3 regions of the Caproicibacter fermentans genome follow, and region 3 is predicted to be linked to each of the others. Evidence: riboswitches for the same ligand, from Rfam matches in the RefSeq annotation. Region 3 holds a riboswitch; each other region holds the start of a gene.

Region 1 (4,354 bases), 580 kb from region 3:
CGATTTTGAAAAGGATGACAACGAGTACATAGGTAGCTACTGCGTGATGGTGCCGGATGAAATGATATACGCATTCGGCTACAGGCCGCTGCGCTTATGCGCTGGGCACAGCGTTGCGGCGATGATCGGGGATGAGATCGTCCCGCGTGATGCCTGCCCAGTCCTGAAGGCAACTGCCGGTTTTCACGCAATGCGCGTCATGCCGATCTATCAGCAGTGCAGGCTGGCAGTGCTGCCGATGACCTGCGATGGCAAGCGAAAAAGCGCTGCGCTTTTGTCGCAGTACCTTCCGGTTATTCCCTTGCCAATTGAAATGGATAAGTCGGAGGAACGCTTTGCGCAGAACCTGCAAAACATGCATGCTCTCATGAAAAGTATTTCCAAAGAAACGGGCCGCAGGTTCTCCAACCGGAAACTGATTGAATCCTGCAAAAGCATTAATGCGGCACAGCAGGAAGCATATAAACTATACGGCTTGCTCTCATCCGACAATCCGCCTGTCACGGGTTCACAGGTTATGGCTGTGCTGAACAGCTATTGCTATGATACGCCGGAAAGCTGGGCGCAGCACGCGAAAATACTAAATGCCGGACTTTCCCAAAAAGCAGCTGCCATGCAGCCTTTGAAAAGGAAAAAGCCGCGTATCTTTATCGCAGGCTCTCCCATTACATTTCCAAACTATAAACTGCCGTTTTTGATGGAAGGTCTGGGGGCACAGATTGTCGGAGACGAGACGTGTATGGCGGGGAGGCTTTTATATGACCCCGTTGTTCCTGATGAGTACAGTACAGACGGCATCTTACGTGCGCTTACGGCGCGATATGTCTGCGCATGTACGTGTCCGGTATTCGAGCAGACGGACGATCGCCTCAGCAGTCTCACAGAAAAACTGCGTCAGACGAAAGCGGAGGGCGTTATTTATCATATCCTGCGCGGCTGCACGCCTTACGACTTCGAATTGTCCATGGTGGAACAGCTGGCAGATAAGCTTGATATTCCGGTTCTGCGTGTGGAAACAGATTTCTCCGCCGAGGATGCAGAACAGGTAAAAATCCGTCTGGAAGCGTTTGTTGAATTGATAGAACAAAGGAGATAAATACATGGGAAACTATTATGTGGGGCTGGATGCCGGTTCGACATACCTGAAAGCGGCATTGATAAAGGATAACTGTGTTTTAGGCGCTGAACTTCTTCCAACAGGCATCGACTGTGAGGAAACTGCGGCCAAATTGCTGGAAAAGATCTATGCGAGCCAAAGTATCACACGCAATGATATCGCCGTAATCACCGCAACCGGATACAGCAGGCGCAGTATCGGCCTCGCAGATGCCACAATTTCAGAAATCACCGCTCATGCCTGCGGTGTACAATTGACAGCCCCTGAAAACGTGCATCCGCGCTTGATCATTGATATCGGAGGCCAAGACAGCAAGATCATCAGCCTTGGCCCCGATGGACATATCGTTAATTTTACAATGAATGATAAATGCGCCGCTGGAACAGGAAAGTTCTTGGAGGTCGTGGCTGATCTTCTGGAAACTACCATTGATCAGATTGCTTCGCTTGCGAAAGAGAGTACAGACCCCTGTCAAATCAACAGCACCTGCGCCGTTTTCGCCCAGACGGAAGTGATCTCTCTTCTTGCTCAAAAGAAAAGCCGAAGTGATATCCTTGCAGGTATGCATATAGCCATGGCAAACCGTATCGCCAAAATGGCGCGTAAATATAAGTCGGATGGCGATGTGATGATGACCGGAGGCGGCGCTAACAATGATGCTCTTCGATCTGCGTTGGAAGATGAACTGATGTGCGATATTTACAAGGCAAATTATCCGCAGTTCAACGGCGCAATCGGAGCTGCTTTAATTGGCAGGCATAACACTGAAAAAATGCAGGTCCAAATTTCTTAATTTAGCATATAAAATTAAATATCAGAAAAGGCAAACTGACCGAAAGGCAGGGGCATAAAGCCAAGAGTCTAAGGTAAATAAACGTACTATGATAGTCTGGTTGCAAAAAACATATCTTGACTCTGCCACTCCGGATAGAGTCAAGATATGTTTTGATTATGAATGATAAAACTATGACAGGAGTGATATTACGACGGAAATCAAATGGGTATTATGCCCTGTTTGTAATAACAAGACACGTCTAAAAATCCGTGAGGATACAATCCTTAAAAACTTTCCGCTATTTTGTCCTAAGTGCAAACATGAGACACTAATAAATGTACGACATCTGAAAATATCAGTTATCAAAGAGCCAGCCGCTGAGACGCAGAGCCGATAACATGTGAGATTAATCACAGTTATCGGCTCTCCTTGTACATGATCTATAAAGTTGATTGTACTTGTGGTTAAGTTAGTTCAAATACTATCCCTTGTTTTCATGGCGGAGTTCTTTCCAAATACCTCTTGCTGATGCAATAGCAATTTGCTGTTCTTGCTCGTTAGCATCCCGGAACTCCCGAATAAATTGTTCCTGCTCTGGCGTACCAGTTACATCCTCGGGACGAAAAATAAGATCAGCTGGAATACTTAATTCTTGAATGATTTTATAAAGGACCTCAAATGTTGGATTTCGTTTTCCAGTTTCAATGGCAATGATGGTTCTTAAAGAAACTTCTATTTTGTCAGCAAGCGCTGTTTGTGTCATTCCGCGCGATATACGGGCTCCTTGAATGATAGTACCCATTCGCTTCATGTCATAGTGCATTATGTATCACCTCTTATCTAAGTTTAGTAGAAAAAAGATGATTACATAATGTGGTTGTGCGTCATATTTGCATGCAACATATTTCACAAAAATAACAGCCGGACAAGGCAAGAAAAAAAAGACTGCTTTGGCGGGTTATATTAATGCATCCAAAATCAAATGAGTCACCTGCCAAAGCAAACTGAAAGGAGCTTTGGCAGATGTTGTTTTTACTACCAAAATACCACTTTTATAGAAAGGTGGCAGTTTAGCAGATGGCCTGAATATTCTATGGGCAATCTTCCAAGGTAATCGCTTAAAAAAAGTTATTGCTCCATAAGGATAAATTCTAACCTTGCATATGCAAGCTATGACATAATAGTATGTAATTTGTATCAATTTCGACGTACCATGCGGAGGATATTCTGCTTTGGTACGTTTTTTATCTTCTTTTCTCTGGATAAATATTTCTGGTACGTTAGACGCGGTGTGATATAAAGCCCCTCTGCCGCTCCCCTCCATCCTCTGTTTCGATTTGCCCAAGCCTAAAAATCGAAACGGAGGAAAAGAAAATGGTCAAGATCAATCTGCGGGACTATTATCCCGATTTTTATACCACCGACTGCATCATTGAGGTACCGGACGAGGTTGCGGCACTCATGGATTCCTATGAACACGCCGAAGCCGCCTACTATCTGCGGAGATACCGTCATAAGGCGTATTACTCTCTGGATCGCGGCGACGGCATCGAGCGTGACATCCTGTTCGTGTCCCTGTCCCCCTGCGAAATCTATGAGCGCAAAGTGACGGCTGAGCAGCTTCACGCTGCCATCGCCGCCTTGCCGGATAAGCAGGCCAAGCGCATCTATGCTCATTACTTCTTGGGAATGAGCAAAAGTGCCATTGCTAAGGCAGAAGGGGTAAATAAAAGTCAAATCTCACGTTCTATCAATAAGGCGCTGAAAAATATGGAGGCAGTCCTCAAAAATTTCATTTAAGGGAGCAACTTTTGCCCTGAAGATGAAAAGGCTTATGAGGGATATGTTTTTATTCTTCGCTGAACCTTGAAAATCGAATAAGGGACAAGCCGGATACATACCGCAAGCAGCGGCATACAGGGAGCCGGACGGCGGGCGCGCCACGATCTTTCCTTACGCGGGAGAGGGGATGATTGATTTTCAGCGTAACGGAAAGGGAGCGAAAAACATCAGCGCCGTAAGCAGAACAGCGTCTTTCAGACGCAGGGCGGCTCTGCGGCAAGCATCTGTATGCAATGAAACTTCCGTTCAGTCACAGTCCGAGGCGTGCAGAGCCAAATTTGGAATTTGGCTCGAAACCGCTCGCAGGCAATGAGAACGGCCCGCCATCAGAATGGGGGGAGGTGCGATTCCTATGGTAACAGGTACGCCGCCTGTTCGTCCGGAATGTCTGTAAACATAAAAAGCAAATCGAAACAAGGGGACAGCCGCGCCGAAACGCGCCAGCCGTATGACTGCTCTATCTTATAATCGGCGCGGCTGTCATTTTTATATGGGTATGGTTTGGAATGGAGGTGTCTCTTTATGGAGCAAGCCACACCATGCGGAAAAGCAAATACATCTTACAAGGAGGTCAAGATCGGGAATACGCTGTATCGCGTGACCAGCGTGTTTTCCGGTGA
Region 2 (4,354 bases), 1.8 Mb from region 3:
ATCGTTCCATCAGGGCAATGGTGGTGGCGCTGGTATTTTGGGAAAGGACTTTTTCCTGAGCCAACCCAGAGCACTTGAGAAACAGGTAATTCGCAAAACGCTGCTTTTCCCGCGTTAGGTTCTGGACAGAGAAAAAGCGTGCTCTGGTTAGTGTTTGAAGGGCCTTGTAGCGATAATCGTCCATGTAAACCTCTGAGGCAATTCTGCCGAATCTGAGATGGTCGGCAATCACGAAGGCATCCACGAAATCGTTCTTGGGCAGATCGGAATAGGCTTCCTTGAACTTTCTGACCTGCTTGGGATTGAGAACATGGATCTTCCGTTGAAACCGTCCCAATCTGCCATCTTCCCGGAGCGCATAAACGAGGCAGTCCCCATAGATGGAGGTGGCCTCAAGGCCAATCATCACGTCGCTGAGCTGCATCGCGGTAAGTGCGGACACAATTCTCTCAGACATCAGTTTAGCACCACCACGGTTGTTCTGCACGGAAAAGCTGCTGTGTTTGGCTCCATCCGGCTTCATGAGGTAAGCGACGTTATTTTTGCTGCTCACATCAATGCCAACGTAAAGTGGATTCAAAAATATCACCTCCCCCACAGTGGGATTTTCAAGTCGGCAGGTTTTAAGATACCCATGATAACCGGAGCATCAGCAACCTCGCGTATTAGAATCATTCCGGAAAAGGCCAATGCGATATCCCTCACTGCTAAAAGGGCGGCCTTGCTTCCGGCAAACAGCTAATGAGTTTGCAGCTAACTTCCGGCTCAGGGGAACAGACTATCTGTGAAGCAGCCTTACGGCCCAACAGGAGGAATTAGAGCTTGTCCCTGCCGACTTGACAGCATTATATCACGGGCATCTCAAAGCCTGCCGGTATTCTATTTTTGGGGCGTTTTCGCCCTACAAAACTTATTATACGAGGAGGTTATTGAATGTCAGATAGTACATGTGATAATTCTTACATTGAGCTGGAAAAGCTCAGCGTTCCAGAGTTGGAATCATTGCTTCAACAGAATTTTGTAGCGACAAATGAGGATAAACTGGACACTGACTATATCATGAAGATCACAGAATTAATTTGTAAGAAAGAGAAAGAATCGTCTAATTATGAAACGGTCAATGTAGATCAAGCATGGAATGAGTTTAAGACTTACTACAATACTCAGGTTGGAAAGACAAATTTATTATATAAAGAAGAGGCTTTGAAGGATAACAAAATTACGCCTGCCGTTGTCCCGTTAGAAAAAAAAAATGCAAAGAAAAAGCAATATACTTTACGCCGTACAGTAATTATGTCAGCAATAGTGTTAGCCTGCTTGATTGCGATGGTATCTATTCCAGTTCTCGGTTATGGTAGTGTTTTTCAGATGATTGGTCATTGGACAGCAGAACAATTTAAATTTGGCCAGACTTCGACATCTTCTGAGCAGGCAAGTTCCGATAAAATTAAAAGTAAATATGCTAGCCTTCAGGACGCATTGCGTCAATATGGAATTAATGCAGCAGTTATACCAAAGGATATTCCTTCAGAATTTAAGTTGCAAGAAGTATGGGTACAGGAATACCCCGAAACTGGTGATGTTGAATTTAGTGCACCATATGTGAATGGAGATGATGACATCGTCATAACAATTATTCAACATAAGGGAGGGATTAATAAGAATTTCGAAAAAGGTGAACAGGACGTCCAAAAATATTTGTCAGGAAATATTGAGCACTATATCTTTCATAATGATGATTTCATCACTGCTGCTTGGTACGTCGGCTCTCTAGAATGCTCTATTAATACGACATTATCCGTTCCTGAGTTAGAAAAAATGATTGATTCTATTTATTAAGGAGGAAAAAAAATGAAAAAGAATAAAATTTTGGCATTTGTTTTCTTACTCGTGTTTACTTTTTCTTTGAATGTTCCGGCTTATGCGGCAGTGCAAGAAAGTCATCAAATCAGTTCATATTCGATAAATGCTTTGCCAGCGTCGAATGGCCGAATAGCAGTCGAGTTTTCAGTTGTTGCAAATTATCAAATGGCACAGATCGGCGCAGAAAGTATAGTAATCTATGAAAATGAAGGTACATATTGGCAATATGTTAAGACCTTTACACAAAGCGACAGTGGAATGACGAGAAGCAATGCTTTCAATTATGGAAATACGATTTACTATAGCGGAACTCCCGGAAGGGAATATAGAGTTTCTGTAACAATATTTGCTAAAGATAGTTCTGGAAGCTCGGATTCTCGGTCAGAGTCTTTCTATGTCACTGTGGTCTAATGCTAAATCTAATAAAAAACGGTAAACGCATATGGGCAAACCTATCTAAAGATAGGGACGCAAAGCCGAGGGTCTAAAGCGCCTTTCAAAGCGTTATGATAGCCGGGCTGCCAAAAACCTCGCAGAGCCTGCCCTTTTTGGGCAGGCTCTTGCCATCTTTTACGGCTTTTGACGGATAATTAGGGCTCTAAATACAAGACTCTCGCCGTATGCAAATGGCGTAAGGAGTTTTGTATGACTATTTGCCCTGATCTTTCCGGGAGGCAGAAATAAAGACGGCGGGTTCCGTACATATCTTCCTCAAATAAATCAGTATGTCAAAGAATCAGCACTTTGCTTTTGGGGGCAAAGTGCTGATTCTTTATTTTCGACAAAATTCCTCCGTTATCGACCTGGATTCATAAAATATTGCCGTGGTCCACCCTCCGATCTGTTTTTGCATTTCAGCAAAACAGATCGGAGGAAAGGACTATGAAAAATTATAAGGAAAACGATTATGCTCTGAATAAGTTCAGTCAAGGCATTGTCTATAAATTTGCGGATCGGATTGTGGAAATCACACTATCGGATTACCTTGCGGAAAACCCCGATAAAACTGAACAGGATTTTTTGGAATTGAAAGCTTTGTCGGATGAAATCTACCACCAGCAAGACGTAACCGAAAATCGGACAAGCCGTCTGAATGTCAGCATCACCGGATTGGAAGAAACGGAACAACTTGCCACGGTATTCCTTGATACGGAGCTGATACATAGAAGCGATGTGAAAAAGGCCGTGAAAGCCGCACAGAAGCTCCTTGAAAGCGGCCTTTTGACAGAGGTGCAAAGGCGGCGGTTCCTATTGCATTTCTATCTAGGGCTGTCAATCCGCCAGATTGCAGACAGAGAGTCCGTACATCAAAGGGCCGTATGGGACAGCTTACAGTGGTCAGCAAAAAAATTAAAAAAATTTTTTAGTGAGTGACTCGTCACCCCCCTCGTTTTTTGACGTTGGGTGAAAGGACCTTTTAGAATTTCCTTTCGCTTGTACGTTGAAAAGTGAATACGGTTGTGATGGGTACTTTACCGGCAGAAACAAGCGACATACCGGGACACGCCAAGACGAGGGCTTTGCCCTCCGAGCGAGAATGTCTGCGGCTGTTACGCTCTGTGGTGGGGCGGATTGCGATAATCCCTGCCGGCGATCATGATACTTCTGCTTTGAACGCTTCACCGCATTGAGCAGCCCGGCAGGACGGCCGGGAAAACGCATCACCCTCATTTGAGAAAGAATGAGGGGCGGCTTTTATGGAGCTCGGCAATACCGGCCGGGACACCTACCACACCTTTGCTTTAGATGCAACCAATCTATCGTAATCTATGGGAGCGATAGAAACCATGCGGCGGAACAGGCTTACAAGTCAGCAGACTTCCAAACCCTTTTCCTGCTTCCGCCGCATTCTTGTGTCGCTCCTTTAGGTAGCAAAGGAGGCTTAAAAGCTATGAACAAACCCGTCTGCATGGCGGATATTCAAAACAAGATTTATGAAGCAGGGCTATTCCGGCCTGAGGAACGCATTGTACTGTCGGCCGGAAACTATGTGCTTTTAGAATACTATTCCGGAAAAACCTACAGTTACCGCATGATAGAATTAACGACCTTAAAGGCAAAACGCCTTTTTTCAAGGCAAAATCCTCTGAACGAAGGCGGCTATCAAAAGGCAATAGACAAAATGCTTTCACAGGCAGCGAACGCGGAAAGAAATGTGCCGCAGCCCAGCGCCGACCGTAGGGCAAGAAATCTTCTGCGTCATATTTTTGTAAGCATCCTGCCAAAACACGGGATGGAATACCGGGAGAATCAGGCCGCCCTCTCGCTGGAAATGCTTCAGGCTTTGCAGGAAAACAAGCTGGCTCTCTGCGAAGCCGAGGTAGGAACGGGAAAAACCCATGCCTACATATTGGCGGTTACAGTCCATAATCTGTTTAGTGAACGCAGGTTGCCAACCATTATATCCACCTCGACCATCGCGTTGCAAAAGGCTTTGACCGAAGAATACATTCCACAGGTTTCCAGAATTCTAATGGAATCGCGGATTATT
Region 3 (4,354 bases):
GATTCAGAATATCTTTTACCCCTGCATGTCGTACAACTTCGACGAAGGAATCTCCGACAACCATTACAACTGCCCGGTTGTCGCCTATTATCCGGAAGTGATCGCCGCCAACATGAGCACTCTCGAGGGCCGCAACCTGATTCACGATTACGTCGGCATTCACCGCAAGCGCGACTTCCCGGTCAAAATGCACGCCATTCTGCAAAAAAGCTTTCCTGACATCACCGTGCGAGAAGTGAAGCGCGCTGCGAAAGCGGCATACGGCGAATACGACCGGTACATGGAACAGGTCCGGCAAAGGGGCGACGAGATGATCGCGCAGGCGGAGCGGGAAAAGCTTCCGATCATTATTCTAAGCGGCCGGCCTTATCATTTGGATCCGGAAATCAACCACGGCATCGACAAGCTGATCGTCAGTCTGGGCGCCGCCGTCATTACGGAGGACATCGTCAGCCGAAGAGTCGGCAAAGTACATACGGATGTTTTAAACCAGTGGACATATCACGCAAGACTGTACGCCGCGGCAAAATACGTCTGTTCCAGACCGGATATGAATCTGGTTCAGCTGGTTTCGTTCGGCTGCGGAGTCGACGCGATTACAACCGATGAAGTCCGAAGGATTCTGGAAGAGGGCGATAAAATCTACACGCAGATCAAAATTGATGAAATCACAAACCTTGGCGCGGTGAAAATCAGGCTGCGCAGCCTGTTCGCCGCTCTGGAACCGTGAGGGGTGCGACTATGGCAAAGCTGAAATACAACAAGCAGGGGCGTCTTCTGTTTACAAAGGAAATGAAAAAGGATTACACCATCCTGTGTCCGATGATGGCGCCGATTCACTTCCGGCTGATTGTCAATGTTATGAAAAACTGCGGCTATCATTTTGAACTGCTGAGCACAACCGGTCCCAACATCGTACAGGAGGGGCTCAAATACGTTCATAACGACACCTGTTACCCTGCTCTTCTTGTCATCGGGCAATTTATTGACGCGCTGCATTCCGGAAAATACGACCTAAACAAGACCGCGCTGATTATAACCCAAACCGGCGGCGGTTGCCGCGCCTCCAACTACATCCATCTGCTGCGCAAGGCGCTGAAGAAAGCCGGCCTGGAACAGGTTCCCGTGATTTCTCTTAATCTGTCGTTTCTGGAACGGAACCCGGGCTTTCAGATCACGCTTTCCATGGTGCGGAAATTTGTCGCAGGCGTTGTTTACGGCGACGCGCTGATGCTGCTGCACAATCAGACGGAGGCTTACGAAATCAATAAGGGTGACAGCGGGCAAAAGGTTGAAAAATGGATTGCGGACCTTTCGGAGCAGTTTAACCGGGGCCGCGGCCTGTCTCTGAAAGAACAAAGGAAAAACCTGAACGCGATCGTTCAAGATTTCGCCGCCGTTCCGGTTCGGAAAACGCCAAAGGTCAAAGTCGGTATCGTCGGCGAAATCTATGTGAAATACGCTGCGCTGGGGAACAACAATCTGGAGGAATTTCTGCGCGGGCAGGACTGTGAAATCAACGTTCCCGGTATTATGGGCTTCGCGCTGTTCAAGGTGGACAACCGTCTGGAGGACATCCGCCTGTACGGGGGAAGCCCGGCGAAAAAATTTGTGGTGCAAAAACTGATGAACTACCTGACGAAAATGCAGGACATTCTGATTGACGCGGTCAAAACCGAGCCAAAGTTTCTTGCACCGACTCCTTATACTCACACCAAAAGCCTTGTCAAGGACATTATCGGTTACGGTGATAAAATGGGAGAAGGCTGGCTGCTGACGGCCGAAATGATGGAGCTGACCGAACAGGGCTATGAAAACATCGTCTGCGCGCAGCCGTTCGGCTGTCTGCCGAACCATATCTGCGGCAAGGGTATGATCCACAAAATCAAAGCCGTTGACGAGCGCTCCAACATCGTTCCAATCGATTACGACCCCAGCGCGACCAGAGTCAACCAGGAAAACAGGATCAAGCTGATGCTGGCCGTGGCAAGAGAAAAACTTCCAAATCAGAAAGGAAATATTAACCAACAGAGTAAATAAATATTTGTTTATTTCTCCAGAATTATCTTTTCCGGATAAAAACATATTGCATAGATTCTTTTTGTGATTTATACTTTTCTTATGCAATAGTTCCTGCCAATAAGTAAAATGGCAAATCCGCCGAAAGACGGAGACGCAAAGCCAAGGGGCTAAACCCGACAGGGCATGCCAGCCGGTTGCACTTTTCACCGCAAATTCTCATGCGGTGATGGATTGGAGGAGTCATTCCGTGAAAGGGAAATCGTTCTGGTTTTTGATTTTAGGTTTTTCATTGTCCGAAATTCTGACCGCGTTACTGACAGACGGATTCCATAGAATTGCGGCGGAATCCGTGATCCTCTCCTCATTGGTTTCACTCGTCCTTCTTTTGGCGATCTGGTACCGTTATGTAGACAAACCAACCTCTGATTTTCTGGATGCGATCAACCGGGCGATGAGGGGTGATTTTCGCGCCCGATTTTCCTGTTATGATGAAAACGATAATTTTCATCGGTTGTCCGTTTCTTTCAACCGTCTGATGACCTGCGTTGAAAATCAAACGGAAGAATTGAAAGAAAGCCGAAGACTGCAAATTCAGCTGTATGAAAATGAAAAGATATACAGGTCCGCGCTTGAATTAACCTGCGAACGCATCTTTGAGGCGGACTTGACCCATAACCGTCTGATTTACGGGCTTGAGGGTTATCAAAGAGCTTTTTCATTCTTAAACACCGAAATGTTTGACGATATGATTCACAGCATTGCGGATCATGCCGTTTATGAAGAAGATCAAGAGAAATTTTTTCAAACCTTCGACCGGCGAAACCTGCTGGAAACTTTCCGTGCTTCGCAAATCCCCGAGATCACCCTTGAATACCGCCAGCGGCTGCCTTCCGGCACATTAAAATGGGTTTCTTCTTCCGTCATCCGGAGCGGGAATTCCGGTGACGGGCTGAAAGTGATCGGTTACGTCAAGAATATTGACGAGCGTAAAAAACAGGAGCTGGAAATTTTAAAGCAGTCGCGCAAAGACGGTTTGACAGGCATTTACAACAAGAGCTTCACCCAAACTCTGATTGAGGATTTTCTGGCGGGGACGGGAAAGAGCGGCCGCCACGCCGCCATCATGATCGACATTGACAATTTCAAGCGGATCAACGATACGCTGGGGCACATTCAGGGGGATACGGCTCTTTCACAGGTTGCGCAGAAATTGTCCGGGCTGTTTCGCTGCTCCGATATCGTGGGCAGAATCGGCGGCGATGAATTTTTTGTGTTTATGAAGGACTATTCCTCCTCCGACACCCTAACGGAAAAACTGAACGCGGTCAAAAATCTGTTCGGCGAAATCCGCCTTGAGGACTCTTCGTACCGAGTCAGCGGCAGTGTCGGCGTGTCCCTGTATCCGGAAGACGGAGCGGAATATCGGGAACTATACAAAAAAGCGGATCACGCACTGTATTATTCAAAAGCCCACGGTAAAAACCAGTACCATATTTATGTCGGAAACACGGCGGAAAATCAGAAGGACGTTTCTTCTAAGATGCAAATGATTCAAAATCCGGCTACATAGGCTGCAGAGAAAATGGCCCGCGCACTGCGCGGGCCATTTTCCGTTATCTTTCAGCGGCTCCACTTGTCACAGAGCGAATTGATCTGATCCGCAAATTTTGCGAGGTCCTTGTTTGCGCCCCCCTCGTTTTCCTGAATCACGCGCGTCAGACGGCGTCCAGCCTCCACCAGACGCGCGAACGCGGCCTGAACCCTTCTGGCCTTTGCCTTCGCATGCATGGGTTCGACGCCCTCATTCACAATCGAATTGCTCAAAAGATCCGCAACGGCCTGGAAATTCGGGGCATAGGCCTGGTAGCCGAGGGCGTTGAGGTTTTCCGTAAACTCACGGCAGATTTCCTGCTCGCCGTGCACGACGAACACACGTCTGGGTTTCTGCGTAAACGCGCCGATCCAGCGCAGAAGTCCGTTGTGGTCCGCGTGGCCGGAAAGAGCTTTAAAATTATGAATCTGTGCCTTGACGGCGATCTCCTCGCCGAACAGCTTCACCTGTTTTGCTCCGTCAACCAGAATCCGGCCGAGCGTGCCGTTGGCCTGATACCCGACAAAAACGACGGCGCACTCGCTCCGCCACAGATTGTGCTTTAAATGATGGCGGATGCGGCCCGCTTCACACATTCCGCTTGAGGAAATAATCACTTTGGGAACGCCGTCCATGTTTAAGCTCCTGGATTCTTCCACACTTTCACAGAGATGCAGATTGGAAAAACGGAGAGGTCGGAAGCCTTCGCGGAGAACGCGGACGGTATCCTGATCCGCGTAG

The links. Region 3 has a riboswitch for cyclic di-GMP ahead of HCR03_RS19095 (sensor domain-containing diguanylate cyclase). Riboswitches for the same ligand answer to the same signal wherever they lie in the genome.
Region 1: linked by a shared signal. The riboswitch ahead of HCR03_RS16260 (cysteine-rich KTR domain-containing protein) and the one ahead of HCR03_RS19095 (sensor domain-containing diguanylate cyclase) in region 3 are both predicted to bind cyclic di-GMP.
Region 2: linked by a shared signal. The riboswitch ahead of HCR03_RS08700 (RNA polymerase sigma factor sigma-70 region 4 domain-containing protein) and the one ahead of HCR03_RS19095 (sensor domain-containing diguanylate cyclase) in region 3 are both predicted to bind cyclic di-GMP.

The regions. Positions count from the first base shown of each region.
Region 1 covers NZ_CP060286.1:3,270,905-3,275,258, reverse strand. Annotated here, with positions in the region: gene HCR03_RS16270 (2-hydroxyacyl-CoA dehydratase subunit D) at 1-1,096, shown strand, start outside; gene HCR03_RS16265 (acyl-CoA dehydratase activase) at 1,101-1,910, shown strand; cyclic di-GMP riboswitch class I at 1,930-2,018, shown strand; gene HCR03_RS16260 (cysteine-rich KTR domain-containing protein) at 2,098-2,289, shown strand; gene HCR03_RS16255 (helix-turn-helix transcriptional regulator) at 2,374-2,715, opposite strand; gene HCR03_RS16250 (sigma-70 family RNA polymerase sigma factor) at 3,267-3,692, shown strand; gene HCR03_RS16245 (hypothetical protein) at 4,257-4,354, shown strand, end outside.
Region 2 covers NZ_CP060286.1:1,753,927-1,758,280, forward strand. Annotated here, with positions in the region: gene HCR03_RS08685 (IS110 family RNA-guided transposase) at 1-580, opposite strand, end outside; gene HCR03_RS08690 (DUF4367 domain-containing protein) at 934-1,839, shown strand; gene HCR03_RS08695 (hypothetical protein) at 1,852-2,274, shown strand; cyclic di-GMP riboswitch class I at 2,299-2,389, shown strand; gene HCR03_RS08700 (RNA polymerase sigma factor sigma-70 region 4 domain-containing protein) at 2,746-3,237, shown strand; gene HCR03_RS08705 (ATP-dependent DNA helicase) at 3,755-4,354, shown strand, end outside.
Region 3 covers NZ_CP060286.1:3,855,829-3,860,182, reverse strand. Annotated here, with positions in the region: gene HCR03_RS19105 (acyl-CoA dehydratase activase) at 1-730, shown strand, start outside; gene HCR03_RS19100 (2-hydroxyacyl-CoA dehydratase) at 742-2,040, shown strand; cyclic di-GMP riboswitch class I at 2,141-2,224, shown strand; gene HCR03_RS19095 (sensor domain-containing diguanylate cyclase) at 2,270-3,592, shown strand; gene HCR03_RS19090 (MBL fold metallo-hydrolase RNA specificity domain-containing protein) at 3,643-4,354, opposite strand, start outside.